DNA from 3 places in the Glutamicibacter soli genome. Region 1 is predicted to be linked to each of the others. Evidence: riboswitches for the same ligand, from Rfam matches in the RefSeq annotation. Region 1 holds a riboswitch; each other region holds the start of a gene.
The links. A riboswitch is a leader RNA that binds a small molecule or an ion and turns the genes downstream of it on or off. The one in region 1 is predicted to bind S-adenosylmethionine.
Positions count from the first base shown of each region.

Region 2: it holds a riboswitch for S-adenosylmethionine, as region 1 does, so the genes downstream of both, ACTX90_RS04820 (bifunctional o-acetylhomoserine/o-acetylserine sulfhydrylase) here and ACTX90_RS16575 (acyl-CoA dehydrogenase family protein) in region 1, are expected to answer to the same signal.
Region 3: it holds a riboswitch for S-adenosylmethionine, as region 1 does, so the genes downstream of both, ACTX90_RS01370 (OsmC family protein) here and ACTX90_RS16575 (acyl-CoA dehydrogenase family protein) in region 1, are expected to answer to the same signal.

Region 1 covers NZ_CM125969.1:3,494,544-3,504,857, reverse strand. Annotated here, with positions in the region: gene ACTX90_RS16590 (sugar diacid recognition domain-containing protein) at 1-359, shown strand, start outside; gene ACTX90_RS16585 (glycerate kinase) at 369-1,535, shown strand; gene ACTX90_RS16580 (alpha/beta fold hydrolase) at 1,644-2,477, shown strand; SAM riboswitch class I at 2,670-2,760, shown strand; gene ACTX90_RS16575 (acyl-CoA dehydrogenase family protein) at 2,812-4,017, shown strand; gene ACTX90_RS16570 (acyl-CoA dehydrogenase family protein) at 4,067-5,284, shown strand; gene ACTX90_RS16565 (HNH endonuclease signature motif containing protein) at 5,342-7,072, shown strand; gene ACTX90_RS16560 (DUF6069 family protein) at 7,190-7,618, shown strand; gene ACTX90_RS16555 (DUF6069 family protein) at 7,769-8,206, shown strand; gene ACTX90_RS16550 (hypothetical protein) at 8,270-8,425, opposite strand; gene ACTX90_RS16545 (HpcH/HpaI aldolase/citrate lyase family protein) at 8,675-9,472, opposite strand; gene ACTX90_RS16540 (MaoC family dehydratase) at 9,469-9,969, opposite strand; gene ACTX90_RS16535 (acetyl/propionyl/methylcrotonyl-CoA carboxylase subunit alpha) at 9,962-10,314, opposite strand, start outside.
Region 2 covers NZ_CM125969.1:999,605-1,009,918, forward strand. Annotated here, with positions in the region: gene ACTX90_RS04775 (carbohydrate ABC transporter permease) at 1-760, shown strand, start outside; gene ACTX90_RS04780 (carbohydrate ABC transporter permease) at 763-1,620, shown strand; gene ACTX90_RS04785 (copper homeostasis protein CutC) at 1,620-2,327, shown strand; gene ACTX90_RS04790 (DeoR/GlpR family DNA-binding transcription regulator) at 2,340-3,119, shown strand; gene ACTX90_RS04795 (phosphotransferase family protein) at 3,160-4,014, opposite strand; gene ACTX90_RS04800 (CPBP family intramembrane glutamic endopeptidase) at 4,107-4,889, shown strand; gene ACTX90_RS04805 (GNAT family acetyltransferase) at 4,910-5,323, shown strand; gene ACTX90_RS04810 (hypothetical protein) at 5,449-6,753, shown strand; gene ACTX90_RS04815 (VOC family protein) at 6,840-7,484, opposite strand; SAM riboswitch class IV at 7,658-7,776, shown strand; gene ACTX90_RS04820 (bifunctional o-acetylhomoserine/o-acetylserine sulfhydrylase) at 7,866-9,209, shown strand; gene metX (homoserine O-acetyltransferase MetX) at 9,212-10,314, shown strand, end outside.
Region 3 covers NZ_CM125969.1:268,697-279,010, reverse strand. Annotated here, with positions in the region: gene ACTX90_RS01395 (COG4315 family predicted lipoprotein) at 1-373, shown strand, start outside; gene ggt (gamma-glutamyltransferase) at 562-2,385, shown strand; gene ACTX90_RS01385 (COG4315 family predicted lipoprotein) at 2,593-3,123, shown strand; gene ACTX90_RS01380 (LLM class flavin-dependent oxidoreductase) at 3,218-4,636, opposite strand; gene ACTX90_RS01375 (acyl-CoA dehydrogenase family protein) at 4,699-6,009, opposite strand; SAM riboswitch class I at 6,059-6,149, opposite strand; SAM riboswitch class I at 6,416-6,518, shown strand; gene ACTX90_RS01370 (OsmC family protein) at 6,524-7,093, shown strand; gene ACTX90_RS01365 (sodium:solute symporter family protein) at 7,090-8,748, shown strand; gene acs (acetate--CoA ligase) at 8,819-10,314, shown strand, end outside.

The DNA of each region.
Region 1 (10,314 bases):
TCTGGAACGAGGACATGGCGCTGTCGGCGGCCAGAGCACCGGAAGCGTACTGCCGTTCGCTGGCCCGGCGCACGGCCCAGATCAGTGAGGAGCATGCGTTCACGCTGCTGGCGCTGGCCGCCAGTTCGACGCAGTCCGAAGCCATCGCAAGGCTCACGGTCCACCGCAATACGCTGATCCAACGAATGGACCGGATCAAGCAGGTCACCGGCAGCGACCCGCGGGTTCCCGGCGAGCTGATGGCCTTGCTCAACTCCATCTACGCCCGGGTCCGGCTGGGCGAAATGCACATATTCCAGTATTCGAAGCAGCTGAAGTATGGGCTTCGGCCTATAGGACTTGTGGAGGAATCTCCATAGGGTTAATGCATGACCTCAACACCGAACTCTTCGCCGGCCACTGGGTTGCAAATCGCCGTGGTGCCGGATTCCTTCAAAGGCAGCGCTCGCGCCAGCGAGGTCGCCGAAGCCATCAGGACCGGATTCCTCGCAGGTGCCGGCAGCCTGGGCCGTGAAATCTCCGTGACCGCGGTGCCCTTCGCCGACGGAGGCGAGGGAACCCTGGAAGCGCTGATCGACGCGTGGGGCACCGAACCGGTTCCGGTGCAAACCGCTGATGCCTTAGGCAGACCGGTGCAATCACGGCTGGGGCTGTCTGCCGACGGGAAGATCGCGGTGGTCGAAGCAGCCGAAGCAGCCGGCCTGCCGCAGGTCGCCGATGCGCCGCGCCAGCCGCTGTCGGCCACCACCTACGGGCTCGGCGCGCTGGTATCCAAGGCGCTGGACCTCGGGGCCGAGCAAATCATCCTCTGCCTGGGCGGCTCCGCGACCACCGACGGCGGCACCGGTTTGCTTTCCGCTCTGGGCGCCAAGTTCCTCGACGCCGACGGCAACCAGCTGCAATCGGGAGGCGGCCCGTTGAACGAGCTGCACAGCATCGATGTCAGCGGGCTGGATCCGCGCGCCGCCGGGGTAGTGTGGCAGATCGCTTGCGATGTCACCAACCCGCTATTGGGCGAGAACGGCGCCGCAGCGATCTTCGGGCCGCAAAAGGGTGCTTCCCTGAAGGATGTCGCAACCCTCGACGCCGGGCTGGGCCGGCTGGCCGATGTGCTGGAAACCGCCACCGGCCGGGTGCTGCGCGACCGAGAAGGCATGGGCGCCGCCGGAGGCCTGGCCTTCAGCCTGGGCAGCTACTTCGCGGTCGACCTGGTCCCCGGGTGGGAGCTGGTCGCCCGGGTGCTGGACGCCCACCGCATCATGGGCGGCGCGGATCTGGTCATCACCGGCGAGGGCCGGCTGGACTCGCAGTCCCTGCAGGGCAAGGTGGTATCCGGGGTACTGCAGGCCGCCGGGGGAGACGTTATCGTGATCGCCGGATCGGTCAGCCTGGAAGACCAGGTTTTGGCCGACGCCGGAATCCTCGCGGCCTACTCGATCGCTCCGGGCCCGGCGAGTTTGGCCGAGCTGTCCGCCGACGCGCTGAAGCTGCTGGAGCGCACCGCGTTCAGCGTCGCACGGACCTACCTGCGCTGAAGCGCTCGCTGTCGCTTTGCGCAAAACCCTTGCCACCGTCGAGGACCGATGCCTAGCGTGGGAGGCAGCGCGGCAACCGCCGCGACCTTCGTCGGAGAAAGGGCCAGCATGGCAACCGTGAAAGTCGGAGAAGAGAACACCACCGATATCGAGCTGTACTACGAGGACCACGGCTCCGGGCAGCCGGTGGTGCTGATCCACGGCTACCCGCTGGACGGATCCTCCTGGGAGCTGCAGACCGCGGCGCTGCTCGGCGCCGGCTACCGGGTCATCACCTACGACCGCCGCGGCTTCGGCAAGAGCTCCAAGGCGGCCGTCGGCTACGACTACGACACCTTCGCCGCCGACCTGCACACGCTGCTGGAAACGCTTGACGTGAAGGACGCAGTGCTGGTGGGCTTCTCCATGGGCACCGGCGAGGTAGCCCGCTACCTGTCCACCTACGGCTCGGCCCGCGTCGCGAAGGCCGCCTTCCTCGGCTCGCTGGAACCGTTCATCCTGCAAACCGATGACAACCCCGAGGGTGTGCCGCAGGATGCGCTGGACCCGATGGCCGAGGCCGCCAAAACCGACCGCTACGCGTTCTTCAGCAGCTTCTTCGAGAACTTCTTCAACACCGAGACCTTCCTGGGCAACCGGCTGAGCGAAGAGGCGCTGGCCGCGAACAAGGCCCTGGCCTATGCCGCCTCGCCCTACGCCTCGGTCGCGGCCCAGTACACCTGGACCACCGACTTCCGCGCCGACATCCCGAAGATCGACGTGCCCGCGCTGATCGTGCACGGCACCGCCGACCGGATCCTGCCCGTGGACGTCACCGGCCGGCGCTTCGCCGAGGCGCTGCCCGCCGCCGAGTACCACGAGGTGGATGGCGCCCCGCACGGGCTGTTGTGGACCCACGCCAAGGAGGTCAACGACCTGCTGCTCGGCTTCCTCTCCCGCTAGCAGCAAGGCCCGCCGGGCCCGGGCACTGCGTGCGCCAATATGACGTCGTGCGACGGCTGGATGCTGCCGCGCGCCGTCGCGATCTGGGCCCGGCGCGGGTTCCAAACTCCCAATATGACGCAGTTTTGCGGTGCGTTCCGCCGCGTGACGGGGCGGTTCCCTCCGGCTTCGGCGGCGTGCTTGAATCGGTGCACACCATCCAGAGCGGCTGAGAGACCTGGCTCCGCGACGCCGCAGCAAGCCTGCAATCCGCAGGGAGTGCTAACGCCAGGTTCGATGGAGCCCGGGCCGCGTCCCGGTATCCCTCGGAAGTCCAATTCCAAGGAGCCCGATCATGACCGTCACCGCATTGCCCCGCGTCCCGTACACCGGCACCGCCAGCGAGGCCGAACTGGAGCGCTGGCGCGCCGTCGCCCGCCAGGTTGCCGGCACCCTGGCCGCCGACGCGCTGGCCCGCGACCGCGCCAACGCGCAGCCCTTCGCCGAGGTGAAGCTGCTGCGCGAGGCAGGGCTGCTGGAGCTGCTGGTCCCTGCCGAGTTCGGCGGAGCCGGCGGGCACTTCGAGACCGCCTTCGAGGTCATCCGCATCCTGGCCGCCGCCGACGGGTCGATCTCCCAGCTGCTGGCCTACCACTACATCAACCAGTCTTCCATCGCGTTCTACGCCCCGGCCGAGGCGCAGGCCGACTGGTGGCGGCGCACCGTGGAGGGAAGCTGGCTGTGGGGCGACTCGGTCAACCCGGTGGACCCGAACCTGGTGCTGACCCGCGAGGGCGATGGCTACCGGCTGAACGGGGCCAAGCGCTTCTCCACCGGCTCCGGGGTGGGCGAGGTCATCGTCGTCAACGCCCAGGTCGAAGGCACCGGCGAGCTGCTGGCCTTCGTGGTCCCGCGCGATGCGCAGGGGCTGGAGATCGTCGACGACTGGGACTATCTGGGCCAGCGGCTGAGCGCCTCGAACTCGCTGGTGTACCGCAACGTGCGCATCGAGCCGTCCGACGTGCTGGGCCCGGTCACCGACGAGCCGGTGGCCACCCTGCTCACCCCGGGCATCCAGCTGGCCTTCGCGAACTTCTACCTGGGCATCGCGGAGGGCGCGCTGGCGCGGGGCCGGCAGATTCTGCTGGGGCGCACCAACGCCTGGTTCCTCTCGCAGGCCGAAACCTATTCGCAGGACGTCGTCTTCCAGCGCACCGTGGGGGAGCTGAAGGCCCGCACTGCCGCGGTGGCCGCGCTGGCGGAGAAGCTGGGCCGCCGCTTCGATCAGGTGCTGGGCGGGGCAGTCAGCCAGCCGCAGCGCGCCGAGTTGGCGGTGGCGATCGCGGAGCTGAAGGTCGTGGCCAGCGAGGCCGGCGTGGAGGTCGCCAACCGCATCTTCGAGGTCACCGGATCCTCCTCCACCAAGAGCGACGTCGGGCTTGACCTGTTCTGGCGCAACGTGCGCACGCACTCGCTGCACGACCCGGTGGACTACAAGAAGATCGAGGTCGGCGCCTACTTCCTGCGCGGCGAATCGCAGCCGCTCTCGCTGTACACCTAGACACTGGACGCCTACGCCACCCTGCCTGCAACACCGATTGGAACACCAGATGATCGCCCTGTCCACATCCCGCCTGGCGGGGCTGCGCGAACGCTTCGCCCCGCACTTCCAGGCCATCGCCGACGGCGCCGCCGACCGCGACCGCACCGGCGAACTGCCCTACCGCGAGGTCGCCGACCTCGCCGCCGCCGGTTTCGGCGCGATCCGCGTCCCGGAATCCCACGGCGGCGCCGGCGCCACCTTGCCCGAGCTGTTCGAACTGCTCACCGACCTGGCCGCCGCCGACTCCAACATCGCCCAGGCGCTGCGCGCGCACTTCGCGTTCGTGGAGGACCGGCTGGTCGCCGCCCCGGGTCCGGCGCGCGATACCTGGCTGGCCCGCTTCGCCGCCGGCCAGCTGGCCGGCAACTCCTGGACGGAGGTCGGAGCGGTGACAGTGGGCGAGGTGGCCACCAAGGTCAGCCCTGACGGTTCCGGCGGCTTCACGATCACCGGCGCCAAGTACTACTCCACCGGATCGATCTTCGCCGACTGGCTTGACACCTACGCGCAGCGCACCGACACCGGAACCCGCGTCATCGCCGCGGTCTCCCGACACCAGCCGGGCGTGGCCCTGGCCGACGACTGGGACGGCTTCGGCCAGCGCACCACCGGCACCGGCACCTCCACCTTCACCGGCGCGGCGGTGGAGGAGCTGATCGAGTTCGACACCCGCTTCAAGTACCAGACCGCGTTCTACCAGCAGGTGCTGCTGGCGGTGCTCGCCGGCTCCGCCAAGGCCGCCGAACGCGAGTTCGCCGCGCAGCTGGCGGCCCGCAAGCGCACCTTCAGCCACGCCGCGGCCAACATCGCCGGGCAGGATCCGCAGCTGCTGCAGGTCATCGGCGAGGTCTCCGCGGCCGCCTTCGCCGCGGCGGCCACCGTGGAACGCGTCTCCCACGCCCTGCAGGGCGCCTACGAGTCGGCGATCGCGCTGCACTCCGGCGGCTCGATCCAGGAGGACGAGGCCGCCAACGACGCGGCCGAGCTCGCCTCCGCCCAGGGTCAGGTGGTGCTGACCCCGCTGGTGCTCACCGCGCTCACCCACGCCTTCGACGCGCTGGCCGCCTCCGCCACCAGCGTGTCCAAGAACCTCGACCGCCACTGGCGCAACGCCCGCACCGCCGGCAACCACAATCCGTGGGTGTTCAAGGCGCGGCTGATCGGCGACCTCGCGGTCAACGGCACGCAGCTGCCGCGCGTCTGGGCGATCGGCGCCTCGAAGTAATCCACAATCCGCAGCTGCGGCGGCCGGCCCTCCCGGCGCCCGCCGCACGCTGGGGACATGCAGACCTCCACAAGCACCGAAGCGGTCGGGAAACTGGCCGAGGCCCGCAGCCTCATCGCAGCGGCCTGGGCGGACGTGGCCGACGCGGACCTCCCCGCCGGCCACGCCGCCTACTTCGCGCTGCTTGTCGAACAGCTGGGCCAGGAGTTCGCCCGCGCCCAGCTCTTCGCCGCCGACCTGCTGCGCCGCACCGGCGCCCACCAGCTGGACGCCGACTCCTTCCAGGCCATCGCCGACGCCGGCGAGCACCCCTCCGCCGAGGACCTCGCCCGCGCTGCCGGGCGCACCACCATGGGCCGCACCCCCTACAAGAACACCGCCGGGCTGCTGCACAACTGGCTGGGCATCCCGCTGGGCACCGCCCGCGACCGCCTGGCCCAGACCGACTGCCTCATCGCCCAGGTCACCACCGCCGGGCACCGCGCCGCGCCGCTGCTGCCCCAGTTGGCCGCCGAATTCACCGCCCCGCGCTCCGACCCGCGTCTGGTGCTTTCCGCCTCCCGGCTGATCCACGGCGCCCAGAAGGACTTCGGCCCCGGCCCCGCCGGGCAGAAAGCGCGCGCCAACATCCAGGCGGAGGCCGTCGCGCTGATCCGCGAACAGCCCGCAACCGCCCGCAAGCACGTCGCCGACCTGATCCACCAGCTCAAGTACGGCAAGCGGCCGCTGGGCGCGCTGCTCTCCGAGATCGGCTTGTTCAAGCTCGGCCGCCGCAAGGGGCTGGAACACTACCTGCTGCGGGTGCTGCCCTCGCAGGCCGAAGTGGTCGACGCGCACTTGCGCAAGGTGGACAACCCCAAAACCGAGACCGGCAACCGCGAAGAACTCCACCGCCAGGCCGCCGAGGACCTGGCCGCTGAAAACGGCGACCCCGCCCCGCCGGACTGGGACGATTCCGAGACCATGCCGGATTGGGCGCAGGACCCCAAGGAAGCCGACGACGCGGCCGCTGAAGAGCCGGACCACGAAGATCTGGATACAGGCCGCACTGATCATGAAGGCTTCGACGTCGACAGAGAAACCGCCGAGGACACACCGCCGGCAGACCCTGAAGCCGCCGAGCTGCTGGTTCCCTTCGAGGACATGCGGCCCGAACTGCGCCACCTGATGGGCCTGCTTGCGACGCTAAGATCCGCCGGAACCGGCAAACGCCGAGGCTCTGCCACCGAGGTCGGCATCATCATCGACTACGACAAGATGGTCGAAACGGGGCAGGACTTCGCGGTGACCATCACGGGCAAGCCGATTTCCGCAGGCGAAGCCAGGGCCGCGGTCTGCAATGCCGGCATCTACCCGGTGGTGCTGAACGGGCGCGACCGGATCCTCAACCTCGGTCGCTCGCAGCGGCTGTTTTCCAAGAGCCAGGCCAAGGCCCTGCGCACCGCACGACGCGGCTGCGCCTTCCCGGGGTGCACCATGCCCGCCGAACGCTGCGAACTCGACCATTTGGACGCATGGGAAAAGGGAGGCCGGACGGACATCGACCGCGGCGACCTCTACTGCACGGTGCACCACATCGGGCGCCACTGCGGCTTGTTCCATGCAGTCAAGGTCGAAGGCAGCAGGCCCATGGTGCTGCTGCCCAAGAGCGTGGACCCCGAGCAGCGGCTTCACATCAACACGCACTTCCTCACGCCTGCCGAGTCGAAACGCGCCTTGGCCTGGGCCGCCGAAGCGACCCAGCTCTGGAAATCCGGAAAGCTGAAAGTGACCATCGCCGAGGCCTGAGCGCATCTCGGGCGATCGAAACTGCGAGCCGTAAAATCGTCGGGTTCAAAGGTTGTTTTCGGGCGTACAGTGAAAGAACGGGTATTCGGTTTTTCACATCAAAGGAGATGTCCAGCCATGCAAGCTGACGTCAAATTCAAAATGCCGTTTAACTTCGTCCAGGTGTTGATCGCCGCCTTTGGCGCCATGGCCCTGAGCGTGCTCACGTTCTTCATCGCGGAGGCCGCCGGGGCATCCATGAAATTCTCCGACGGGATGTTCCGAAACCTCGATTTCATCCACGTCATCCGGTTCACCGTGCCTCCGATCGTGGTGCTCGGCTTCTTGACCTTCCTCATCGCACGCGGCCGTCCGGGCTTCTGCCGCGTCGCCCAGGTGATCGGGCTTGCCCTGCTGCTCCTCTCGGCCGTGACGCAACTGTTCTTCGCCGAAGATGCAGGAAGCGCGGTTGCGGTCGCCGTCATGCACGTGATCGTCGGCGCCAGCTGGTACATCGCGGTGAACAACTCCAACAGGAGGGCCAACGAGCGAGCCATGGCAGGGTGATTGGGCTTGGCACGTTCTGGGGGCGTGTCAATTTGCGGATATTTCTGTGCGGGACGGGTGTTGTAGAAGTCACCCGGCCCAAGGGTTTTGGCTGGATGTGTTCGACTATAGAATCGTTGAGAACTGTCAACGATATCTTAGGGAACGTCAATGGCCCCGCAGGGAACCCCAAATAGCCCATTCAACTTCATCCAGGTAGCGATCGCCGCGCTCGGCGCTGGGTACCTCAACGTCATCATCTTTTTCATCGGCGGCTCGGCCGGAGCCTCCATGCAGATCGGTGAAACTTCGCACGATGTCGTGCACTTCGCCCAGGTTCTGGGTTACACCTGGGCTTCGGTGATTGTCCTTGGCTTCGTGGTGTTCCTGCTCGGCCGCGCCAAGAAGGGCATCACCAAGGTGGCCCAGTGGATCGGCCTGATCATCGCCGTGGCGTCGATCGCCTTCCCGATCATGAATTCCGCCGACGCCGCCACCGCCATCACCCTGAGCCTCATCCACATCATGACCGGTGTGGCGTGGTTCTTCGCCGTGCACTACGGAAACAAGAAGCTGCATACCGAAGCGCAGGCACTCGCCATCGCCTAGTGACAGGTTGAAACTATCGGCATCGGAGGTCTTCTCCGGTGCCGATTTTGCATCCCGGGGCGACTACGGCTGGCGGTGGACCAGATGGATCAGCATCGCGATGATCTTGTGCAGGACCACGATGGAGAAGATTCCGGCCAGTAGGAAAAGGCCGATGCCCGACATGGAGGCCACCGTCAGCCCCCATGAGTTGATGGTGATTGCACCGTTCAGCGTCAAGTAGGCGTTGGCACTGTTGGATGCAATGCCCAGAGCCCAGAGGATGATGGCGCACCAGAAAAAGACCAGGGTGTCGTAGCCGGGTTTGCGACTGGAAGAGGCGAACTACCTTTGAGCGTTCGAAGCGCATGGCCTGTCCAGGCGGCACATTATCAACGCTAGGCGCAGGCGCCATGGGCCGCCAAACCCTCAGCGGTCGGTGTCGGAGGCCAGCACGGTGCCCGCTTGCCCGGTGTGCTTAACAGGCCGTCACTTTCCGCCCTCCACGATGGCCCGGGCCTGCCGCAGCAACGGCTCGTCGACCATCTGCCCTTCGAAGGTGAAGGCGCCGGAGTTCCCGGTGGCGGCGGCCAGCAGCCGCCTCGCCCGATCCAGCTGTTCCGCGGAGGGAGCGAAGGCCTCGCGGATGACCTGCATCTGGCTGGGGTGGATGCTGGCCTTGGCGGTGAAGCCGCTGGCAGCGGCGTCGGCGGCCTCGACCCGCAGCCCGTCCAGGTCCGCGATGTCCAGGTAGACCGAGTCGATGGATCCCTTGCCGTGCGCTGCGGCCTGCAGCAGCACCTGCGCGCGGGCGAAGCGGGAGACGTCCCGGTAGCTGCCGTCGGGGTGGCGCGATGAGGTGCCGCCCAGCGAGGCGGTCAGGTCCTCGGCGCCCCACATGAGCGCGGAGACGTTGGCGGCCGCCGCAATCTGCGCGGCGGCGTTGATGCCGCGGGCGGTTTCGCACAGCGCGATGACCTCGAAGGGATCCAGCTTCAGCACCTGCTCGGCGGATTCGCACTTGGGCAGCATGATCCGGGTGTACCCGGCCTGCTTGACCGCGCGCAGATCGGCGACGATGTAGTTGGTGTCGAACGGGTTCACGCGCACGATGGTGCGTTCGGGGTCCAGCGAGCTCTCAAGCACCGCCTGCCGGGCGGACTCCTTGTGCTCCGGGGCGACGGCGTCCTCCAGGTCCAGGATGACGGTGTCGGAGCGGTCGGCGGCCTTGGCGTAGCGGTCGGGCCGGTCGGCCGGGCAGAACAGGATCGCAGGTCCGAGTTTCATTGCTCCTCCTTGCTCAGTGCCGCCTCGTGGGCGGCCTTGGTCCACATCAGGCAGGTGCGGGTGGCGGTCGCGACGACCACCCCGTCCTGGTTGCGCCCGGTGTGCCGCATGGTGGCGATGCCCTGGCCGGGGCGGGATTTCGAGGGGCGGACCTCGACGATTTCGGTTTCGGTGTACAGGGTGTCCCCGTGGAACACCGGGTGGGGGAAGCTGACCGTGTCCAGCCCCAGCTGGCCGATGATGGTGCCCTCGGTCAGCTGGGGCACCGACTGGCCGATCATGGTGCCCAGCGTGAACAGCGAGTTGACCAGCGGCTTGCCGAAGGGCTGCGTGGCAGCCCAGGCGGCGTCCAGATGCAGCCCCTGGTTGTTCATGGTCAGCGTCGTGAACAGCACGTTGTCCGACTCGGTGATCGTGCGTCCGGGCCGGTGCTCGTAGAGCTCGCCCACGCTCAGTTCGTCCAGGTACAGTCCGCGCTGCACGATGCGGTTAGCCATTTTCGTCCTTTCGCGTATGCTCATCATCGGCGCTCGGCTCGATGGTGGCAAGGGTCTGCTTGGTGGTGACCAGATCGCCGGGCTTCAGCGCCGGCATGCGCACGATCCCGTCGGCCGGCGAGGCCAGCTGGTGCTCCATCTTCATCGCCTCAACGATCAGCAGCACCTGCCCGGCGGCGACCGCGTCGCCGTCGGCCGCCCTCACCGCGATCACGGTGCCGGGCATGGGGGAGGTGACATGCGGGGAGATGCTCGCGGAGCCGTCGGCCTGGCGGATCTGCTCGCGCCGGCCCAGGCGGCGCACCGCGGTGCTCCAGCCCTCGGAACCCAGCCAGAGGGTGTCGC
Region 2 (10,314 bases), 1.4 Mb from region 1:
CTCCTCGGTCGGCACCGACCTGCACTCGGCGGGCCTGGCCAACTTCTCCACGATCTTCGCCGATCCGGCGCTGCCGCGGATCCTGGCCAACACCTTCTTCTGGGTGGTCTCGGTCGTGCTGATCACCGTCGTCATCTCCCTGGCGCTGGCGCAGTTCCTCTCCAAGCCATTCCCCGGACGCACCATCGTGCGCATGGCGGTGATCGTCCCCTGGGCCGCCTCCGTCGTCATGACCACCACCGTGTTCTACTATGGCCTGGACCCGAACTACGGCATCTTCAACCACTTCTTCGTGCAGATCGGCCTCATGGACGAAGGCTTCGGCTGGACCAAGAACGCGATCCCGGCCATGGCGGTCTCGGTGGTCGTGGCAATCTTCGTCTCGATCCCGTTCACGACCTACACGCTGCTCGCAGGCCTGCAGGCCGTGCCGGGCGACACCCTGGAAGCCGCCCGCATGGACGGGGCCGGCCGCTGGAAGACCTACCTGTTCGTGGTGCTGCCGCAGCTGCGCTCCGCGCTGGCGGTGGCGGTGCTGATCAACATCATCAACGTCTTCAACAACCTGCCGATCCTGAAGGTCATGACCGGATCCATCCCGGGCAACAGCGCCGACACGCTGATGACCTACATCTTCAAGGTCCTGCAGTTCGACCGCCGGCTGGATTTGTCCTCGGCCCTGTCGGTCGTGAACTTCGCGATTGTGCTGGTCATCGTCGCCATCTACGTCAAAACCGTCAAGCCGATGCAGGAGGTGTGATCGTGGCTTTCCTCGATACCGAAGACCGCGCCAGCCGCAAGACGGTCATCGGCCGCATGATCATCGGCCTGGTGGTCGTTATCGTCTTCCTGATCCCGTACGGCACCATGATGATCGGCTCGCTGAAGACCCAAGCCGAAATCCTGCAGATCCCGCCGAGCTTCATGCCGCAGGACGGGCTGCAGTGGTCCAACTACGTCAGCATGTGGGACACCCCGGAAACCCCGGTGCCCTACAATCTCATCTCCACCATCGTGATCTCCGTGTTCGCAACCCTGCTGGTGCTGCTGGTGGCCACCCCGGCCGCCTACTTCACCGCGCGCTTCAAGTTCCCGGGCAAGATGGTGTTCATGTTCCTGGTGATCGTCACCCAGATGCTGCAGCCGGCGGTGCTCACCGCCGGCCTGTTCAAGCAGATGCTGGCCTGGGACCTGAACGACACCTGGCTGGCCATGATTCTGATCAACGCGGCCTTCAACCTGGCCTTCGCGGTGTGGATCATGCACTCCTTCTTCGCCGGGGTGCCGCGCAGCATCGACGAGGCGGCGCAGATCGACGGCGCCGGCAAGCTGCGTGTGCTGTTCACCATCAACCTGCCGCTGGTCTGGCCGGGCATCGTCACCGCGGTGATCTTCACCTTCGTGTCCTGCTGGAATGAATTCGCCGCCTCGCTGGTGATCCTGTCCACCGCCGAGAACCAGCCGCTGAGCGTGGCGCTGACCAAGTTCGTCGGCCAGTACGCCACCGCCTGGCAGTACGTCTTCGGCGTCTCCATCGTGGCCATCGTCCCGGTCATCGTCCTCTTCGCGCTCATCGAGAAGCGCCTGATCGGCGGCCTGGCCGCCGGAGCGGTGAAGTAATGGAACCGAGCACGGCCCTGGAAATCGTCGCCACCAGCGGGCGGTGCTCCCGGACGGCCACGGCCGCCGGGGCTGACCGCATCGAGGCCTGCGAAGCCCTGGAACTGGGCGGCATCACCCCGGGACCCGAAGTCCTGGACGACATCCTGGAACACCGCCCGGCGCTGGGGGTGCACGCGCTGCTGCGCAGCCGGCCCGGCGACTTCCACTACGAGGACGCGGAGTTGCGGGTCATGGAACGGCAGGCGAGGCGGCTGGCCCGCTCCGGCGTGGACGGGCTGGTGCTCGGGGCGCTGGACGCCGGAGGCGCGGTGGACCTGGAAGCCGTGGCACGGATGGCCGCGGCCGGCCTGGAGGTGAATCCGGAGCTTGAAATCACCATGCACCGGGCCATCGACGCCAGCGCGGATCCGGTGGCCTCCGTGACACAGCTTTTGGCACTTGGCATCCACCGAGTGTTGACTAGTGGAGGGCGAGACGCCGCCGGCGAGGGCTTGGAGGTCATTGCCCGGATGGCGCAGGCGGCCGCCGGCAGGATCCAGATCATGGCCGGCGGCGGCATGAGGGCGCAGGACATCGGCCCGGCGCGCGGCGCCGGTGCGGCTGCCGTGCATTTCTCCGCCAAGACACACTATGCCGGCACCATCAGGGTGTCGGAGCAACAGGTGCGCCAGCTGCGCAGCACGCTGAACGCACTGACCAAGTAAGGGGCAGGATCCATGAAACGCGAGGAGCGGCTTAACCACATCCTCGACCTGCTGGCCAGCCGCGGCCAGATCGACGTCGATGAGATCGTGCAGCAGCTGGACACCAGCCCGGCAACCGCCCGCCGGGACCTGGATTCACTGGCCGCGGCCTCGCTGCTGACCCGCACCCACGGCGGAGCGGTCTCCAACTCCGTGGCCTACGAGCTGCCCTCGCGCTACCAGCGCGAGGAGCACGACGAAGAGAAGGCCCAGGTGGCCAAGGCCGCCGCCGCGCTGGTGCGCAAGGACATGGTGGTCGGCTTGTCCGGAGGCACCACCACCAAGGCCATCGCCACCGAGCTGGGCTTGCGCCAGGAACTGGTGGGGGAGCCGGGGCGGGTCACCCTGACAGTGGTCACCAACGCCGTGAACATCGCCTCGCTGCTGGCGGTGCGCCCGCACATCCGGGTCATGGTCACCGGCGGGGTGCTCAACGACCGCTCCTACGAGCTGGTCGGCCCCATGGCGCAGTCCTCGCTCGCGAAGATCACCCTCGACCTGTCCTTCGTGGGGGTCAATGGGCTGGATGCGGACACCGGCCCGATGGTCGGCGACGAGATGGAAGCGGCGGTCAACGAACAGCTGATCCGGCAGTCCGCGCGCAGCTTCGTGGTGGTGGATTCATCCAAGATCGGCCAACGCTCGTTCGTCATCCTGGATACCGAACACCTCACCGGGATCATCACCGACGCCAAAATCACCGCGGCCCAACGCAAGGCCCTGGCCGCCGGGGGCATGCCTGTCCTCGGCTAGCCGCACCCGCATGGCAGGACCCGACCGGAAGCCCGGCAGACTAACGCGGGCGGGAGCCCGCCGCCTCGGCCGCGGACAGGATGCGCGGGCCGATCTTGCGCATGAGCTTGTCCAGCCGGGGACTGTCGCTGCGCGTGAGCGTGTCGGAGAGCCGTTCAAGGCTCATCAGGCCCAGCCAGATCCTGGCTCTGCGGGCCTGCTCGGCATCCGGGGCAATCTGCTCGATCAGGTCCTGCCCATGCCACAAGGACAGGTAGGCCGTATTCAACGCAGGGTCCCAGGCGCAGGCAAGATCCCAGTCCAGGATTCCGACCAGCTTCCCGTCCACCCAGTGCATGTTGTGGCCAGCGAGATCGCCGTGGACCAAGCTGGTTGGGCTTTGCGCCAGGTAATCCAACTGATCCCACAGGAGCGCGGACGCCGAGCGGAGCTCTTCCGGAAGCGCATCGAAGCATTTCTGCTGGCGCGCCGGCGTCCACGGACCTCGAAATGCAAAGGGCTCGGCCAGTTCATCTTCCAGCGGCTGCAGGTGCACCTCGGCCAGCTCCCGAACCAAGCGGCGAAGTGGCGCAGGGTCTCCGCTATGCGGTTCGTGGGCGCTCCCCGGTACGAATACGGTGGCCACCGAAGATAGCCCGTCGATGGTCAGGATGTCGCTGCAGTCAGTGGGAAGCAGGTAATCCAGCTGCTCGGCAAGGAGCCGGTGGAGCCGGACGCTGCGCGGCATCTGGGCACTGGCTTGGGGTGTACGGGCCATGCGGATGACAGCTTGCTCGTTGGCCAGCAGCACGGTGTGGAACTGTCCGCCCTCGTTGACGACCCCTCCTTCCCAGGGCAGGTCCGGGCGCAGCATCGTGCCCAGGTTCATCTCGGCTTCGGTGGCGGGACGGGACACAGGCAACTCGCTTCGCGGATCAGGGAAAACAGCTTCTTCAGGCTATCGCATGGCGTCCCGATCGCTGGGTGTCCGCACAGCGTGCGCGGTCTATGATCAAAGACGTGAATGCACAGACCAGCACCCAAACCGTGGACCGGCGCACGCTGAAGATCGAGATCGCGCTGGTGATGGCCCTGTGCCTGGGACAGAGCGCGGTGTACTCGATCATCAGCTTCGCCGACAAGGTCACCAAGGCGCCGCTGTCCGAGCAGACGACCTCGATGAACAACCCGCTGAGCACCCGCGAGTACTTCGACCTGGCCTACCAGCTGCTGGACATCGTTTTCGCCCTGGTTCCCGTGCTGCTGGCGCTTTATCTCATGAAGCGCAGCACCGGCACCACCGTGTCGATGATCGGCTTCGACCTGCGCAAACCCGGGCGGGATACGCTGCTGGGCGCCGGCCTGTTCCTGGCCATGGGCCTGGGAACCCTCGGAGTCTACGCTGCGGGCAGGGCTTTGGGCATCACCACGGCGCTGTCCACCGCGAACCTCGGGGACTACTGGTGGAGCGTCCCGGTGCTCATGCTCTCGGCCGCACGCCACGCGGTGCTGGAGGAAGTGATCATGCTCGGCTTCCTGTTCACCTACGTCCGCAAGCTCAAGCTGGGACTGTGGACCACGATCCTAGCCTCGGCGCTGATCCGCGGCAGCTACCACCTCTACCAAGGCATCGGGCCGATGATCGGCAACGTGGTCATGGGTGTGGTGTTCGGCTGGGTCTACCACCGCTACGGCCGGGTCATGCCCTTGGTGATCGCGCACTTCCTGCTCGATGCCATCGGCTTCGTCGGCTACCTGCTGCTCGGACCGGCGATTGGCATCGGCGCGTAGCCTTCCCATAGCCTTCTGACATGGAATTAATCGAACTTTCCGAGGCCTGGGTCGAGCGGGCTGTCGCGCTGTGGGAACACACCGGGCTGACCCGACCGTGGAACGATCCGCACGCCGACGCCCGCAAGGCCCTCGCGGGCCCTGAGTCCACCATCCTGGCGCTCGTCCAGGGGGAGCGGCTGGCCGCCACCGCCATGGCCGGAGATGACGGGCATCGCGGCTGGCTTTACTACGTCGCCGTCGACCCCGACTTGCAGGACCAGGGCTGCGGGTGGCGCATCGTCGAAGCGGCAGCAGAATGGCTGCGCGCCCGGGGAACCGTCAAGGTCCAGCTGATGGTCCGCGCCGGCAATGACTCGGTTACGCAGTTCTACGAAAAACTCGGTTTCGAACGCCTGAACGTCGCAGTGCTGGGCAAACGGCTGGTTCCCTAACCAGCAGGGTATTTGAAGCGGACGTCCAGAAAAAGCGGATAAAGTTACTCCGGTACAAAATATCCGCCAATCTGATGAAAGACTTCCTGATGAGAGAGCATCCGTCAGGAACTCGAAGGGAAGACATGCAGTTCGCCGAACTCTGGAGCAAGTCGCGGGCTTGCCTCGCGCTGATGGCGATGCTGATCTTCACCGAGCTCTTGGCGCTGCTGGTTCCGGTGGAGACCGAACATACCAGCAGGGAAGGCCTGAGCGTCGCCTCCTCCTTCGGCATGCTCTTCTGCGGCGTCGTGCTGGGCACCTACGCCGCATGGGTGGGCGGCCGCTTCGGCATCGCGGCCCTGCGCCGGGTACGCGGACCGCACCGCATCGCGGCAACCGCCCTGCAGCTGCTGGCGCCCCCGCTGGTTGTCGGCGCCAGCGCCTACCTGCTGGGCTACGCGACGGTGATGTACCGGATGGGCGAAGTGTTCGTCCCCGACCCCGGACTATTCCTGCTCTCCATGCTCATGATGCTGGGCCTGTGCCTGGGCGGTTTGGGGCTGGGACTGCTGTTCGCCCCGAAGCTGGCCATCGGGCTGAGCATCGTGTTGTTCTCCGGACTGCAACTGCTTTCCCTGGTGGCCCCTGGCCCCATGCTGAGCAACATGGCAGGGCTTTCAGAGTGCTGCACCCGGGATTCGGCACCGAATCCCATAGTCATCCAGGCAGTCGCCCTGTGCTATCTGGGCTGGTCGATGTTGGGCGTGTTGGCCATCTGCGTCAAGGCGCAGAACATGAACCGAATGGCGCGTCGCGCGCTGGCCGTGGCCGGAGCATTGTCGCTGACAGTGCTCTGGGGCGGCGGGGCGCTGGCGGCGCAGGATGCGGGCGAAGAGCAGCAGCTCAGCCGCACCTCCGAGCTACGCTGCGAAGAACCCGGCGACGGGCACGAGTACTGTTTCTGGCCCGGGGAAGCGGAGCACTGGAACGACTGGAGGTCTAACATCACCGCGGGTGTCGGCCAGTTGGAACAGGCCACAGGAATCCAGCAGCCGCGCATCATCACCAGCAGCAAGGCCCATGCCGAGGCAACCGGCGGTCTGCTGCTGGGCTTCGAGGACCGCTATTCCCCGGAAACCGTCAAGTGGGATCTGGCCATGAAAATGTCGGTCAACCCCACCGAACAATGTTTGGGCAGCCTTGCGGCGAGCCACGGCATTGTTGGCACCTCGAGTGCCGCTACCGAAGCGCAGCGGCACATGTGGGCGCAGTCCAACCTGCTGTACCAATGGTGGACTACAAAGGCAGACCGGGAATTCGTCGACTCAGCCCAGTCTGAGCAGCTCGACGCGCTGAACGCGCTGGACGAGCAGTCCCAAATCAGCTGGGTGAAACGGGCGGCCGCGGGAGTCGAAAACTGCCAGCTGGTGCAGCTACCCGGATCCTAGGGCTGCACCAACCGTCCAATTAACAAGCAAAGGTAGGTGGGGACTCCATTGTCCCCGCCTATCTTGTGCTGTGGTCCCCGATGTTCCTAGAGAACGACCGTGCCCTTGGCGGTATTGAAAGTTACCGACAGGATGCCCGGCGTCCCGTTGGGAGCTTGGTACTTGGTGGTCACCGGTCCGAGATTCACGTTCTCCGGCTGCCCCAGCCATTCAAGCACGCGCTCGCGGGATCCTGCAATGTTGATCTCGCTGATTTCACCGGTAGGCTCCAGCGCGCGCGACGGATGCAGGTCCTCGGTGCCGTCGTCCCAGCGCAGCAGATAGGGCACCTGCGGATCCGCGATCAGGCCCTTGATGCCGATCTGCTGCCAGGTCAGTTCGCGGCCGTCGGGGAACTTGCGGTTCCCGGGAACTGCCTTGCGTTCCAGGCGTTCTTCCGCTCCGCTCAGGTCGTCCAATGACACGCACCAACCCATCCAGCCGCCGCCCAGCTCGGAGCGCGCGCGCACGGCCTGTCCGAAAGGTGCCTTGAGGCTGGCCGGATGGTTCAGTACCTCGACGACCTCAAGGTACTGGTTGTGCTTCAGCGGGAAAATTACATTGCGAGTTCCAAACCGTGGATGCACGCCTCCCTTGACGAATTCCAGGCCCAGGGACTCTGCAATTCTTTCAGCGGTTGGCATCAGCCCATCCGGGCCGCATGCGTACGTAACGTGATCTAGCCTCATCATGTGCCAATCATGACAACAATGTGATCCCAGTCTCTACTTAGGTGATCCTAAGATCTGGACTCTTGTCGAATTCTGTGCAATAAGACGTCGCTCGGACGTGAATATGACCGATTGAGACTCTGGATCCGGCCTCGGGTTGCCAAGATATTCGATTTTCGGGCACACTGGTGGCAGGTCATGAGTCCCAGTAACAAGCCCCGGCTTACTGGGCGGCAACCCTCCAACCGCGGTGGGGTGCCCCGGGTGAAGACCTGGCCCTTGAGCCGCTCGGCGTCAAGGACAAGCGCGGGTTACCCCTCTGGCAGCACCTCGTTGAGGTTCTTCCCGGTGGTGTGTGTTCAGTGGTGTACCCCCATAGTTACAGAACTTTTGGAGGCTGCCATGAGCAACAATTGGTCGTTTGAAACCCGTCAGATCCACGCAGGACAGAGCCCTGACCCGGTTACCGGTGCTCGCTCCCTGCCGATCTTCCAGACCACGTCCTTCGTCTTCCCGAGCGCCGAAAGCGCCGCAGCGCGCTTCGCCCTGCAGGAGCTGGAGCCGATCTACACCCGCATCGGCAACCCGACCACCGAGGCCGTGGAAACCCGCATCGCCGACCTCGAAGGCGGCGTGGGCGCACTGCTGCTGTCCTCCGGCCAGGCGGCAACCACCTTCGCGATCCTGAACATCGCCGAGGCCGGCGACCACCTGGTGGCCAGCCCGAGCCTCTACGGCGGAACCCAGAACCTGCTCAAGCACACGCTGAAGAAGCTGGGCGTCGAGGTCACTTTCGTTTCCGACCCGGACAACCTGCAGGAATGGCGCGACGCCGTCCAGCCGAACACCAAGGCGTTCTTCGGCGAGACCATCTCCAATCCGCGCCAGGATGTGCTGGACATCGAGGGCATTTCCGCGATCGCCCACGAGGTCGGCGTGCCGCTGCTGGTTGACAGCACCCTGGCTACCCCGTACCTGATCCGCCCCATCGAATGGGGTGCGGACATCGTGATCCATTCGGCCACCAAGTTCCTCGGCGGCCACGGCACCGCGATCGCCGGCGTGATCGTAGATTCGGGCAACTTCGACTTCTCCAAGGATCCCGAGCGCTTCCCGAGCTTCAACACCCCCGACGAGTCCTACAACGGCCTGGTCTACGCCCGCGACTTGGGCGTCAATGGCATCCTCGGCGCCAACCTGGCCTACATCCTCAAGGCCCGCGTGCAGCTGCTGCGCGACCTGGGTTCGGCCCCGGCGCCGTTCAACGCGTTCTTGATCGCCCAGGGTCTGGAGACCCTGTCCCTGCGCATCGAACGCCACGTGGAGAACGCCTCCGCTGTCGCGAACTGGCTCGAAGCCCGCGCCGATGTGGAAGCTGTGGCCTACGCCGGCTTGGAATCCTCGCCGTGGTTCGAGCGCGGACGCAAGTACAGCCCGAAGGGCGCCGGCTCGGTGCTGGCCTTCGACCTGCCCGGTGGAGTCGAAGCCGGCAAGGTTTTTGTGGACGCATTGCAGCTGCACTCCCATGTGGCGAACCTGGGTGACGTCCGCTCGCTGGTCATCCACCCGGCCTCCACCACCCATGCCCAGCTCTCCGACGCGGAGCGCCTGGCCGCCGGGGTGCGCCCGGGACTGGTGCGCCTGAGCGTCGGGCTGGAGAACATCAACGACATCCTGGCCGACCTCGAGCTTGGGTTCCAGGCGGTCGCAGCCCTTGAGGGCAAGGAACTGCAGGAAACCCGCTAGGCATGGCATCCATTGTGACTACCGAAGACACCATCGGCACCGAAGAGCTCGCCGAAGGGACCCACGGCATTTTGCGCCGTGCGTCCGTGGGCGAGTACTCCTTCGAGTTCGGCGGCTACCTGCCGCAGGTGGCCCTGGCCTACGAAACCTGGGGGGAGCTGAATTCCGAGCGCAGCAACGCAGTGCTGGTGATGCACGCCCTGACCGGAGACGCCCACGTCTCCCGGGGCGATTCGCAAACCGACGGCTGGTGGGAGGACTTCGTCGGCCCCGGCCTGACAGTGGACACCGACCGCTTCTACGTGGTCTCGGTGAACATGGTCGGCGGTTGCAATGGATCCACCGGCCCCGCATCGCTGGATGAGCAAGGTGTGCCGTGGGGTTCGCGTTTCCCGTTCGTCACCATCAAGGATTCGGTACGGCTGGAGCAAAGGTTGGCTACACAGCTGGGAATTGAGCGCTGGCATACCGTGCTCGGCGGGTCCATGGGCGGAGCCCGGGCCCTGGAATACGCGGTTGAATTCCCTGAGCAGGTCGCGAACCTGGTGGTCATGGCTTCCACCGGCCAAGCCAGCGCAGAACAGATAGCGTTCGCGCAGGTGCAGACCCAATCCATCCGGCTTGATCCGCATTTCGCCGGGGGAGACTACTACCAGAACCAGGCGCGCCCGGACGAGGGGCTGGGACTGGCCCGCCGGCTGGCCCACCTGACCTACCGTTCCGAGGCGGAGCTGGAGCACCGCTTCGGCCGCAAGGCGCAGGACGGCGAGGTCCCCGATGCTCCCTTCGAAGGGCGCCGTGGACGCTACCAGGTGGAGAGCTACCTGGACCACCAGGCCAGCAAGCTGGTCAACCGCTTCGACGCGAACAGCTACCTGGTCCTCACCGAGGCCTTGATGAGCCACGACGTGGCCCGCGGGCATGAATCCTTCGAACACGCGCTGGCGCGGCTGGAACAGGTCAACGTGCTGGTGGCGGCAGTGAAGTCCGACCGCCTGTACTACCCGGAGCAGTCGGTGAAGCTCGCTGCTTCCCTGGCCACGCCCAAGCCGGTGCACTACATCGATTCGCCGATCGGCCACGACGGATTCCTGACAGACGCCGC
Region 3 (10,314 bases), 630 kb from region 1:
AAGCAGCCCGAGCGGCGACATGGGTGCCGCGTCCCTGGCGCTCGCCGACTCCTCGCTGGGCAAGATCGTGGTCGATGGCAAGGGCATGACGGTGTACCAGTTCGACAAGGACACCCAGGGCGCCGATTTCTCGGCCTGCACCGGACCCTGCGAAGACCAGTGGCCAGCGGTCCCGGGCGGAACCGATGTCACGGTTGACGGGGTCACCGGCAAGACCGGCACCATTACCGGGGTGAACGGCGAAAGCCAGCTGACGCTGGACGGGTGGCCGCTGTACTACTTCGCCGGCGACAAGAAGGCCGGCGACACCGCAGGCCAGGGCGTGAAAGACGTCTGGTGGGTGCTGGATGCCGCCGGCACCCCGATCAAGTAGCCGAAGCACAGGCCGGCAGGACGCCCCGGGGGGCACGCAGCGTTGCGTGCGCCCGGGCGTTTCCATGCCCGCGGCCGGTTTAATAATCGGCCGAAATCAGCATGTGGCGCGTGTCACGCGGCGCTGGAATGATGTTTGTCCCGTACATTGGCGCATACTTCATCCCCATCTTCTGAGGAGATTCAGGTATGTCACGACCACGTATCCGGGCCCTTGCCTGCGCCGCAGCGCTGGCCCTAGGACTGGGAGCAGCATCCGCAGTACCGGCGAGCGCCGATCCCAGACAGACCGAGAAGGACCCCATCGCCCAGGGCAGCGGAGGCGCCGTCGCCTCCGTGGACCCCCAGGCCTCCGCAGCGGGAATCGAGATCCTGCGCAAGGGCGGCAACGCCGTGGACGCGGCGGTCGCCACTGCGGCGGCCCTGGGCGTTACCGAACCCTATAGCGCCGGCATCGGCGGCGGCGGATATTTCATGTACTACAACGCCAAAACCGGCAAGGTCAGCACCATCGACGGGCGCGAGACCGCCCCGGCGGCCATGCCGCACGATGCGTTCATCGACCCGGCCACCGGCAAACCCTACAACTTCACCCCCGAGCTGGTCACCAGCGGCGCCGCGGTCGGCGTTCCGGGAACCCTTGCCACCTGGCAGCGGGCGCTGGACAACTGGGGCACCCAGGACCTGAAGAAGGTGCTGCACCCCGCCATCCAGACCGCGTCGCGCGGGTTCGTGGTGGATACGACCTTCCGTGAACAGACGCTGGACAACAAGAAGCGCTTCGAGGCGTTCCCCGACACCAGCGAGCTCTACCTGCCCGGCGGGGACGCCCCGAAGGTCGGCAGCATCTTCAAGAACCACGACCTGGCGGCCACCTACCGGCTGCTGGCCAAGAGCGGGCCGAAGGCCTTCTACCAAGGAGAGCTTGCGCAGGAGATCGCTGACACCGTCACCGCGCCGCCCAAGAACGCGGACACCGACCTGCCGGTGCCGGCCGGCTTCATCACCGCAAAGGACCTGGCCGACTACGCCGTGGTGGAGCAGGCGCCGACCAAGGTCGAGTACCGCGGGCTCGAGGTCTTCGGCATGGCCCCGTCCTCCAGCGGCGGCACCACCATCGGCGAATCGCTGAACATCCTGGAGCAGTTCGACCTGTCCTCCATGCAGACCCCGTCCGCGCTGCACCACTACCTGGAAGCCACCGCACTGGCCTATGCCGACCGCGGCAAGTTCGTCGGCGACCCGGCGTTCGTGGATGTGCCGACCAGGACCTTGACCAGCCAGCTCTTCGGCGCTGAACGAGCCTGCGCGCTGGATCCGACCCGTGCGGCCGTTAAGCCGGTGGCTCCCGGGGACGTCGAGAACTTCGACGGGTTGTGCCCGGCGGAAACCGGCGCACCGGTGGACGAGCAGGACACCGAGAACGTGTCCACCACGCACCTGTCGGTGGTGGACCGCTGGGGCAACATGGTCTCCTACACGCTGACCATCGAGCAGACCGGCGGGTCCGGCATGATGGTTCCGGGGCGCGGCTTCCTGCTGAACAACGAGCTGACGGACTTCTCCACGGTGTACAACCCCGAGGATCCGAACCGCATCGAACCGGGCAAGCGCCCGCGTTCCTCGATGTCCCCGACCATCGTGCTGCGCGACGGGCAGCCGGCGCTGGCCATCGGCTCGCCGGGCGGCTCGACCATCATCACCACGGTGCTGCAGACCCTGGTCAACCGCATCGACCTGGGTATGGACATCGGCCAGGCTATCGCCGCCCCGCGCGCCTCGCAGCGCAATACCGCGGCGGTCACGGCCGAACCGGAGTTCATCACCGCCTACGGTTCCGCGCTGGAGGCCTTCGGCCACAAGCTGACCCCTGCCGGGGACTCGTTCACCCCGCAGGCTGAAATCGGCGCGGTAGCGGCCGTGGAGGTCGACTCCCACGGCAAGCTCACCGCGGCGGCCGAACCAGTGCGCCGCGGCGGCGGCTCCGCGATGGTGGTGAAGCCGGCCAAGTAGCCCGGCGGGCGCCGCCCGCTGCGCCGCTCCTGCGCCCCGTCCGGCCTGCGGACGGGGCACAGCGTTCCAAGCCACTGGCTGCCCGCGCAAAAAAGCTTGCGGGATGCTGAACCGGAGCGGGCTCTATCTCGTTCTCACCTTGTACGGTTTCCCACGCTCCCGCCCTCGGCGCTGCGGGAGGAACCAGGACGAACAAGGAGCACGATCATGGGCAAGGCATTTTCGAAAGCCGCGGTCCTCACCGCAGCCTTGACGTTGGTTCTGGCCGGGTGCTCCGGCCAGAACGGTTCAGCCCAGGACAATCCAGGCCAGGGCAATTCCGGAACCTCGAACTACGGGGTGCCGAATACCGGCAGCAGCCCGGTGCCGAATCTCAAGCAGAACGGAGCGATCCTTGAAATGCGGCGGACCGAGCTGGGCAGCATCACCACCGACCAGCGGGGCATGAGCATCTACCAGTTCGACGAGGACACGCAGAACTCCGGGGATTCCTCCTGCACCGGCGGATGCCTCGACTTGTGGCCTCCGGTCCCCTCGGGCCCGGCCTCGCTGAGCGATGCCAAGGGCATCACCGGGAAGCTGGGCACCATCACCGGCACCGATGGCAAGCCGCAGCTGACGCTGAACGGCTGGCCCATGTACTACTACGTTTCGGACAGCAAACCCGGCGACACCAAGGGCCAGGCGGTCAGCGACGTGTGGTGGGTCGTGGACAGCGCCGGCGTGCCGATCCACTGACCTGTGGCGCAGCGGCACGACTGGTTAACGGCCTGCCGGCCCCGCCGCCCTTGACGGGGCTCCGGGGCCGGTAGGCCGTGCGGTAGTTCCGGGATCAGACCTGGGCGGCCAAGCGGTTGGAGACCTTGAAGGACGCCGCGCGGTGGGTGTCCTTGACGTGGTCGCCCGCGCCGAACAGCTTGTTGCGCAGCGAACCGTCGGCGTACTCGGTCTTGTACGCGCCGCGGGCCTGCAACTCGGGAACCACGTACTCGACGATGTCCTCGAAGGTGCCCGGGGTGATGGCGTAGGCCAGGTTGAAGCCGTCGACGTCGGTGTAGTCCACCCAGTCGATGAGCTTTTCGGCGACCTCGGCGCCGGAGCCCACGGTGATCGGGCCGAAGCCGCCCACGCCGACCCATTCGGCCAGCTGGCGCACGGTCCACGGGTTGCCCTCGTCGCCGCTGGCCTTCTGGAAGGTGGCCACGGAAGACTGGATGGCGTTGGACTTCACGTCGGCGCCGATGACCTCGTCCGGGTTGAAGGTGGACAAATCGATGCCCATCCAGCCGGAGATCAGCACCATGGCGCCCTCGATGTCCGCATAGGACTTGTAGTCCTCGTACTTGGCCTGGGCTGCTGCCGAATCCTCGGCGGTGATGATGGTCTGCATCGCGAAGATCTTGATGTCGTAGCGGCCGCGGCCCGCGGCCTCGGCATGGTCGCGGATCTTGGTGACGGTGTCCTTGAGCATTTCGCGGGTCGGGCTGGTCACGAAAACCGCCTCCGCGTTCTGCGCGGCGAACTTCAGGCCGCGCGGCGAGGTGCCTGCCTGGTAGATGACCGGGGTGCGCTGGGTGCTCGGCTCGGTGATGGCGATGCCCGGAACCTTGAAGTACTTGCCATCGTGGTTGATCGGGTGCACCTTGGCCGGGTCGGTGTAGACGCCGGTTTCCTTGTCGGCCTGCACCGCGTCGTCTTCCCAGGAGCCTTCGAGCAGCTTGTAGACCACCTCGAGGTACTCGTCGGCGTGGTCGTAGCGTTCGTCGTGCTCCATCTGGTCTTCCTGGCCCATGTTGCGGGCGGCCGAAGGCAGGTAGCCGGTGACCACGTTCCAGCCCACGCGGCCGTTGGTCAGGTGGTCGAGGGTGGCCAGGCGGCGTGCGAAGGGATACGGGTGCTCGTAGGCGGTGCCGGCGGTGACGCCGAAGCCGAGGTTCTCGGTCACCGCGGCCATGGCGGAGACCAGCAGGAACGGGTCGTTGACCGGGGCCTGGGCGCCGGTGCGCAGCGGGGACTCGTTGGTGCCGTTGTACACGTCGTAGGTGCCCAGCACGTCGGCGATGAACAGACCGTCGAACTTGCCCTTTTCCAGCACCTTGGCCAGGTGGGTCCAGTAGCCGATGGTCTTGTAGTCGGCGGCCTTGTCCTTCGGGTGGCGCCACAGGCCCGGGGACTGGTGGGCGACGCAGTTCATGTCGAAGGCGTTGAAGAGGATTTCCCGCTTCGCGTTATGTGGCTGGTTCTCGCTCATGGATGTGCCCCTTGTTCGTGGTTGAGAAGTGGAAGTCTGGTGGGTGCACGGCGCGGCGGCCGCTAGCCGGCGTGGTGCCCGGTGGGTGCGGCGAGGTCGCCGGTGACCGAGAGGCGCTGGGGCTGGACCCCGTTGATCTCGTAGTCCCCCACGATGCGCGCCTTGTAGATGGCAGGGTTGTGGGTGGCGATGGTGCGCGCGTTGCGCCAATGCCGGTCCATGTTGCAGCTGCTGCGGGTGGACGAGGCGCCCAGCCCGTCGAAGAGCTTGCTGGTGGCGCTGATGACCAGCGGCTGCACGATGGTCTGCGCCCGGTTGGCGGCCAGCTCGCAGACCGCAAATCGCTCCTCCGCGTTCAGCTGCGCGTCCTGCAGCGCGGCTTCGACCTCCAGCACCGCTCCGATGACCACCGAGTCCGCGGCGAAGACCTCCGCGGAGACCTCCCCCACCAGCTGCAGCACCTGCGGTTCGCGGTGCACCGGGACGCCGGTGCCGGTGGTGAAGCTGCGGGTGCGCGCCTGCACCGAGCTGCGCATGTCGTTCAGCGCCGCGCGGCCGATGCCTGCCTGCACCGCCATGAGCACCAGCTGGAAGATCGAGGCCTCGGGGTCGTTGGGATCCTCCGGCATGAAGCTGTCCACCGGCACCTGGTGGAACTCGGTGGTTCCGGTGCCGGTCAGCCCCTGGCCGAAGCCGTCCCAGTCGTCCAGGATCTTCACCCCGCTGTGCTGGGTGGAGACCACGGCGATCTGGCGTCCCGGGCGCTCCGGATGGGCCACCGCGACGGTGGTCCAGTCAGCGAAAATGGTGCCGGTGCAGTAGTACTTCTCGCCGTTGACCACCCAGCGGCCGTCGACCTGGCTGGCCTTGGTATTCAGCGTGCCCAGCGCGTTGCCGCCGCTTTCGGTGTAGGCGTTGCCGACGATCTGCCCGGCCGCGATGCGGGCGAACCACTTGGCCTTCAGCTGCTCGTCCTGCAGGCGCAGCACGTCCTCGACGAAGGCAATGTGCGCGCGCCAGAGCTGGCCGATATGGGAATCGGCCTCGGAAAGCTCGATGAGCAGGCGCAAGACGTCGCTGAGTCGGGCCCCGTGGCCGCCGTCGGCGACCGGCAGGCGCAGCGCCCCGAAGCGGTCGCGGTTCAGCAGGCCCACCTGCTCGAAGGGCAGGATGCGGTTGCGGTCGCGCTCCTTGGCGCCGGCGGCGATCTGGGCGAACACCGGACGGAAAATCGCTGCAAGGCGCTCGTAGTCTTCGTCGGCCCCCGGCCCCGGAGTCACCTTGAGCAGCTGGCGGGTCGGACGGTCTTCGGTGAACTCGTCGAGCTCCAGCGCATTGCCGGCGCCCGGGGTGCTCAGCGTGTTGAAGTCCACCTCAAAATCGTTTTGGGGTGCGCCAAAAGACATAAAAAGTCCTCGATTCTTTCCATCGATCCTGGCGGTAGCACCGTCCCTGTCATGGGTGGTTGCTGCGGCGTCGTGGAGCCAGATCTCTCAGCCGCTCTGGATGGGTCGTAATCATTTGTAGCCGTAACAATCGGGCGGCTCCAAGCCCCGAAGTCATATTTCGTCGCTGAAAACGCACGGGTGGCAGGGGCTCGCGAGTGCCGATTGCCGCGAACCGCCGAAGATGACCCAAGGAAGAGGGGCAAAGATCGATCAAACCAACGCTCAATGAAATAAATAACGAAATATCCCACAGATTACGCGCTTACATCGAATATTTTTCATGTTACGCAGGATTTGCAATGAAATCGTTCGAATGCGTGTAATGGATGCGTAACCATCCCGAGCGGCCGAGAGATCTGGCTCTACGACGCCGCAGCAACCACCGTTGAATTCCCGGAATTCACGGCCGGTGCTACCGCCAGGACCGATGGAGATGATCATGGCTTCTGCCGATCTGCGCCATTCCGCGCCCTCAGAAAACGCTTCGTTCAACAAACGAATTCGTGCCAAAGGAACTTGGCAGGGATCCATGCGAACGACCGTCGAAACACGCAATTTCAGCTATGACATCGACGAACCTGTGCCAGTCGGCGGTACCGATACGGCCCCGACACCCATGGAGTTCGTCATCGGAGCACTGAACGGGTGCGTCTCCGTCGTGGTAGAGCAAGTCGCCAAAGAACTCGGCGTTCCCTTCACCGCGTTGCAGACCTACGCCATCGCCACGCAGGACACGCGAGGCTTCGCGGGAACTGCAGATGTTTCGCCGTTCTTCCACTCTTGCCGGCTTGAAATCCACCTCGAAACATCACTAGCCGATGCGCTTCTGCTTGACGAGCTGAAAGCTCAGGTCCACAAACGCTGCCCTGCAATCAATCTGGTGCTCGCTGCCGGCGTCTCACTGGATACCGCATGGGTTTTCGCCGAGAAAGTTCATGAAGATGACGCGGAGACAGCATGCAACGCCGCGTTGGGTTACGCAACGCTGAAGAAGGAGGCACGGGTATGAGCGCCGCAGGATTCTGGACTATCGGTTTCGCCCTGATCTACACCGTGCTCGTCCTGTTCGGCGGACGTATTGTGCAGCGCAGAAATGCCGCAGCCAGCGGCGGATTCTTCGTCGGCGGACGGTCCTTCAGCCCCTGGACAGTTGCGTTCTGCATCACCGGGTTATTCTCGGGTTCGTCCTATATCGCCATCATGGAGTTGAGCTACCGCACGGGTATTTCCGCGTTGTGGTACGGCGTCGCCGAAACCGTACAGATCCTCCTCATCGCGTTGTTACTGGTCAAGCCCCTGCGCGAAAAACTGGTGGTCACGGTCACGGGTATCATCGGCGACAGGTTCGGCCGCGCGGCCAAAGGCATCTCGGGACTTATCACCGCCTTCACCTTCCCTATGTGGTCGGTGGCAACTACCATTGCTTTCGCCTCCGCACTGAGCGCCTTCACCGGCATCAGCCTGCATCTGGCAGTGATCTTCACGGCCCTGTTGCTGCTGGCTTATCTATCAGGCGGCGGCATGCGCTCGGTGGCATTCAACCAAACCATGAACTGCATCGCATTTATCGGCATGCTCCTGGTGGGCGCCTACGCAATTCTGGCCAAGCCTGGCATTGCAGGCCTCAAGGATTTCGCCGCGGCTGACCCGGCAATGTTCGATCTCGGCAACGCCGGAGTCTCGCTCATTGCAGCATGGTTCGGCACCTTCATCGTCAATGTCCCGCTGGCGCAGGCAGCCTTCCAGATGACGCTGTCCTGCCGCACCCCGGCAGACGGCCAGAAGGGCCTGTACACGGCCGCTATTTTCGGTATTCCGTTCATTCTGATCGGTGCCCTCATCGGCACTTCCGCCGCCGTCATCAACCCGAACCAGCAGCTTCCGCTGGTTGCGATCCCGCACTACCTTGAACAGGTGCTCCCTGCGCCGCTGGTTGGATTGTTCTTCCTGGGGGTCTGGGCCTGCGCCATGGGCTGGGCTGGACCATGCCAGTTCTCCGGCGCCACGTCGATGGGCAAGGACTTTGGCAGCGCGGTCAATCCGAAGGCGAGCGAAGCACAGCTCATTCGCTATACCCGCTGGTCATTGGTGGCTTTGACCGCCTTGATGATCATCTTCAGCATCCTGCGCACCGAGCAGTCGGCCTGGTGGAACATCCTTGCCTGGACCCTGCGCAACGGCGCAACTCTGGCCCCGGTACTTGCCGTGTTCTTCTGGCCGCTGGCCACCCGAAAGGCTGTCTACGCTTCCATGATTACCGGTTTCACCGCCGGCGTACTCTGGAACCATGTCGGCGGCTGGTCCGCCACGGCATTCTTCTTGGGGACGCATCCGGTCTGGGTCGGCATGATCGCAAACCTGACGACTCTGGTTCTCGTGACCTTGGCAACCACCCGCTGGCAGCTGAATGCGGCTCCATCCCGACGCCGTATCTCGCTTCGGTTTACGGCGGGCGCCGTGGCCGCACTGGTCGCCCTACTGCTGAGCTACGACTGGCTCAAGGGCTACGGCCTGGTCGGTATGGGCATCTTCATTGTTGTTTTCTGCAGCTCGATGGCACTGTTCTTCGGCACCGAATCCACTGCCCGCAAGGAACAGTCCACCGAATCGCCAGATGGATTTGCCGAAACCGATTCACCGGCCCCAACGGCACAAACCGTATAACCGCATCACGCACGCGATTCACACCCTTCCAACGGGCCACTAGCTCGCGTCCACCCAACCTGGAGAAAATATGGCTGACATCTTGTCCGCTCCTGTATTAGACAAAATTTCATCCGACCAAGATCTCACCAACCGGGACAAAGCCCGCCACGAATTCTGGGACGAGGCGGCAAACCTTCTGGATTGGGAAACCCCCTGGCACACTACCAGCCAGATCATTCCCGCGGATCCCCAGGCCCAGCGCGGCCCGCAGATCTCCTGGTATCTGGGCGGCACGCTGAACGCCGCAGTGAACTGCGCGGACCGCCACGTGGCCGCCGGCAACGGGGACAAGGTGGCCCTGTACTTCGAGGGCGAACCGGGCGACCGCATCGCGGTCACCTACAAGAACCTGCAAGAACGCGTCTCGCAGGCCGCCAACGCGCTGCTGGAGCTGGGCATCACCAAGGGCGACCGCGTGGTCATCTACCTGCCGGTGCTCATCGAAACCGTGGTGATCACCTTGGCCTGCGCCCGCATCGGCGCCATCCACTCGCTGGTCTTCGGCGGGTTCTCCGCAGAGGCCCTGAAATTCCGCGTGGAAGACACCAAGGCGAAGCTGCTGGTCACCACCGACGGGCAGTTCCGCCGCGGCACCTCGGTGCCGGTGAAGGACAATGCCGACCAGGCCGTGTCCGGGGAGAACAGCATCGAGAAGGTGCTGGTCATCCGCCGCACCGGCGATGACATCGCTTGGACCGAAGGCCGCGACGTGTGGTGGCACGAGGTCGTCGAGACCCAGTCCACCGAGCACACCCCACAGTTCTTCGACTCCGAGACGCCGCTGTTCATCATGTACACCTCCGGAACCACCGGCCAGCCCAAGGGCCTGGTGCACACCACCGGCGGCTACCTCACCCAGGCGGCCTACAGCTACAACCTGCTGTTCGCCAACCCCGACCGGACCCAGCGCGCCGACGACGTGCACTGGTGCACCGCGGACCTGGCCTGGGTCACCGCGCACACCTACGAGATCTACGGTCCACTGGCCAACGGCGTCACCCAGGTCATCTATGAGGGCGTGCCGAATGCCCCGCACCCGGGACGCCACTTCGAGATCATCGAACGCTACCGCGTGACCAGCTACTACACCGCGCCGACCCTGGTCCGTTCGCTGATGGGCTGGTTCCCGGACGGCATCCCTGCCAGCTATGACCTGTCCTCGATCAAGATCGGCGGCACCGTAGGCGAATCGGTGAACCCCGAGGCCTGGCGCTGGCTGCGCTCCCAGGTAGGCCGCGACACCGCCGAAGGCATCGCCATGGTGGATACCTGGTGGCAGTCGGAGTCCGGGGCGACCATCCTCTCCCCGCTGCCCACCGACACCCACTTCAAGCCGGGCTGCGCCGCGCGCGCCCTGCCCGGGGTGAGCGTGGACATCGTGGATGCAGCGGGGAACACCGTGGGGCCGAACCAGCAGGGAAACATCGTCATCACCGAGACCGGGCCGTCCATGGCCCGCACCGTGTGGGGCAACCCGCAGCGCTACTACACCAGCTACTGGCAGCAATACGTCGAGCAGGGCTG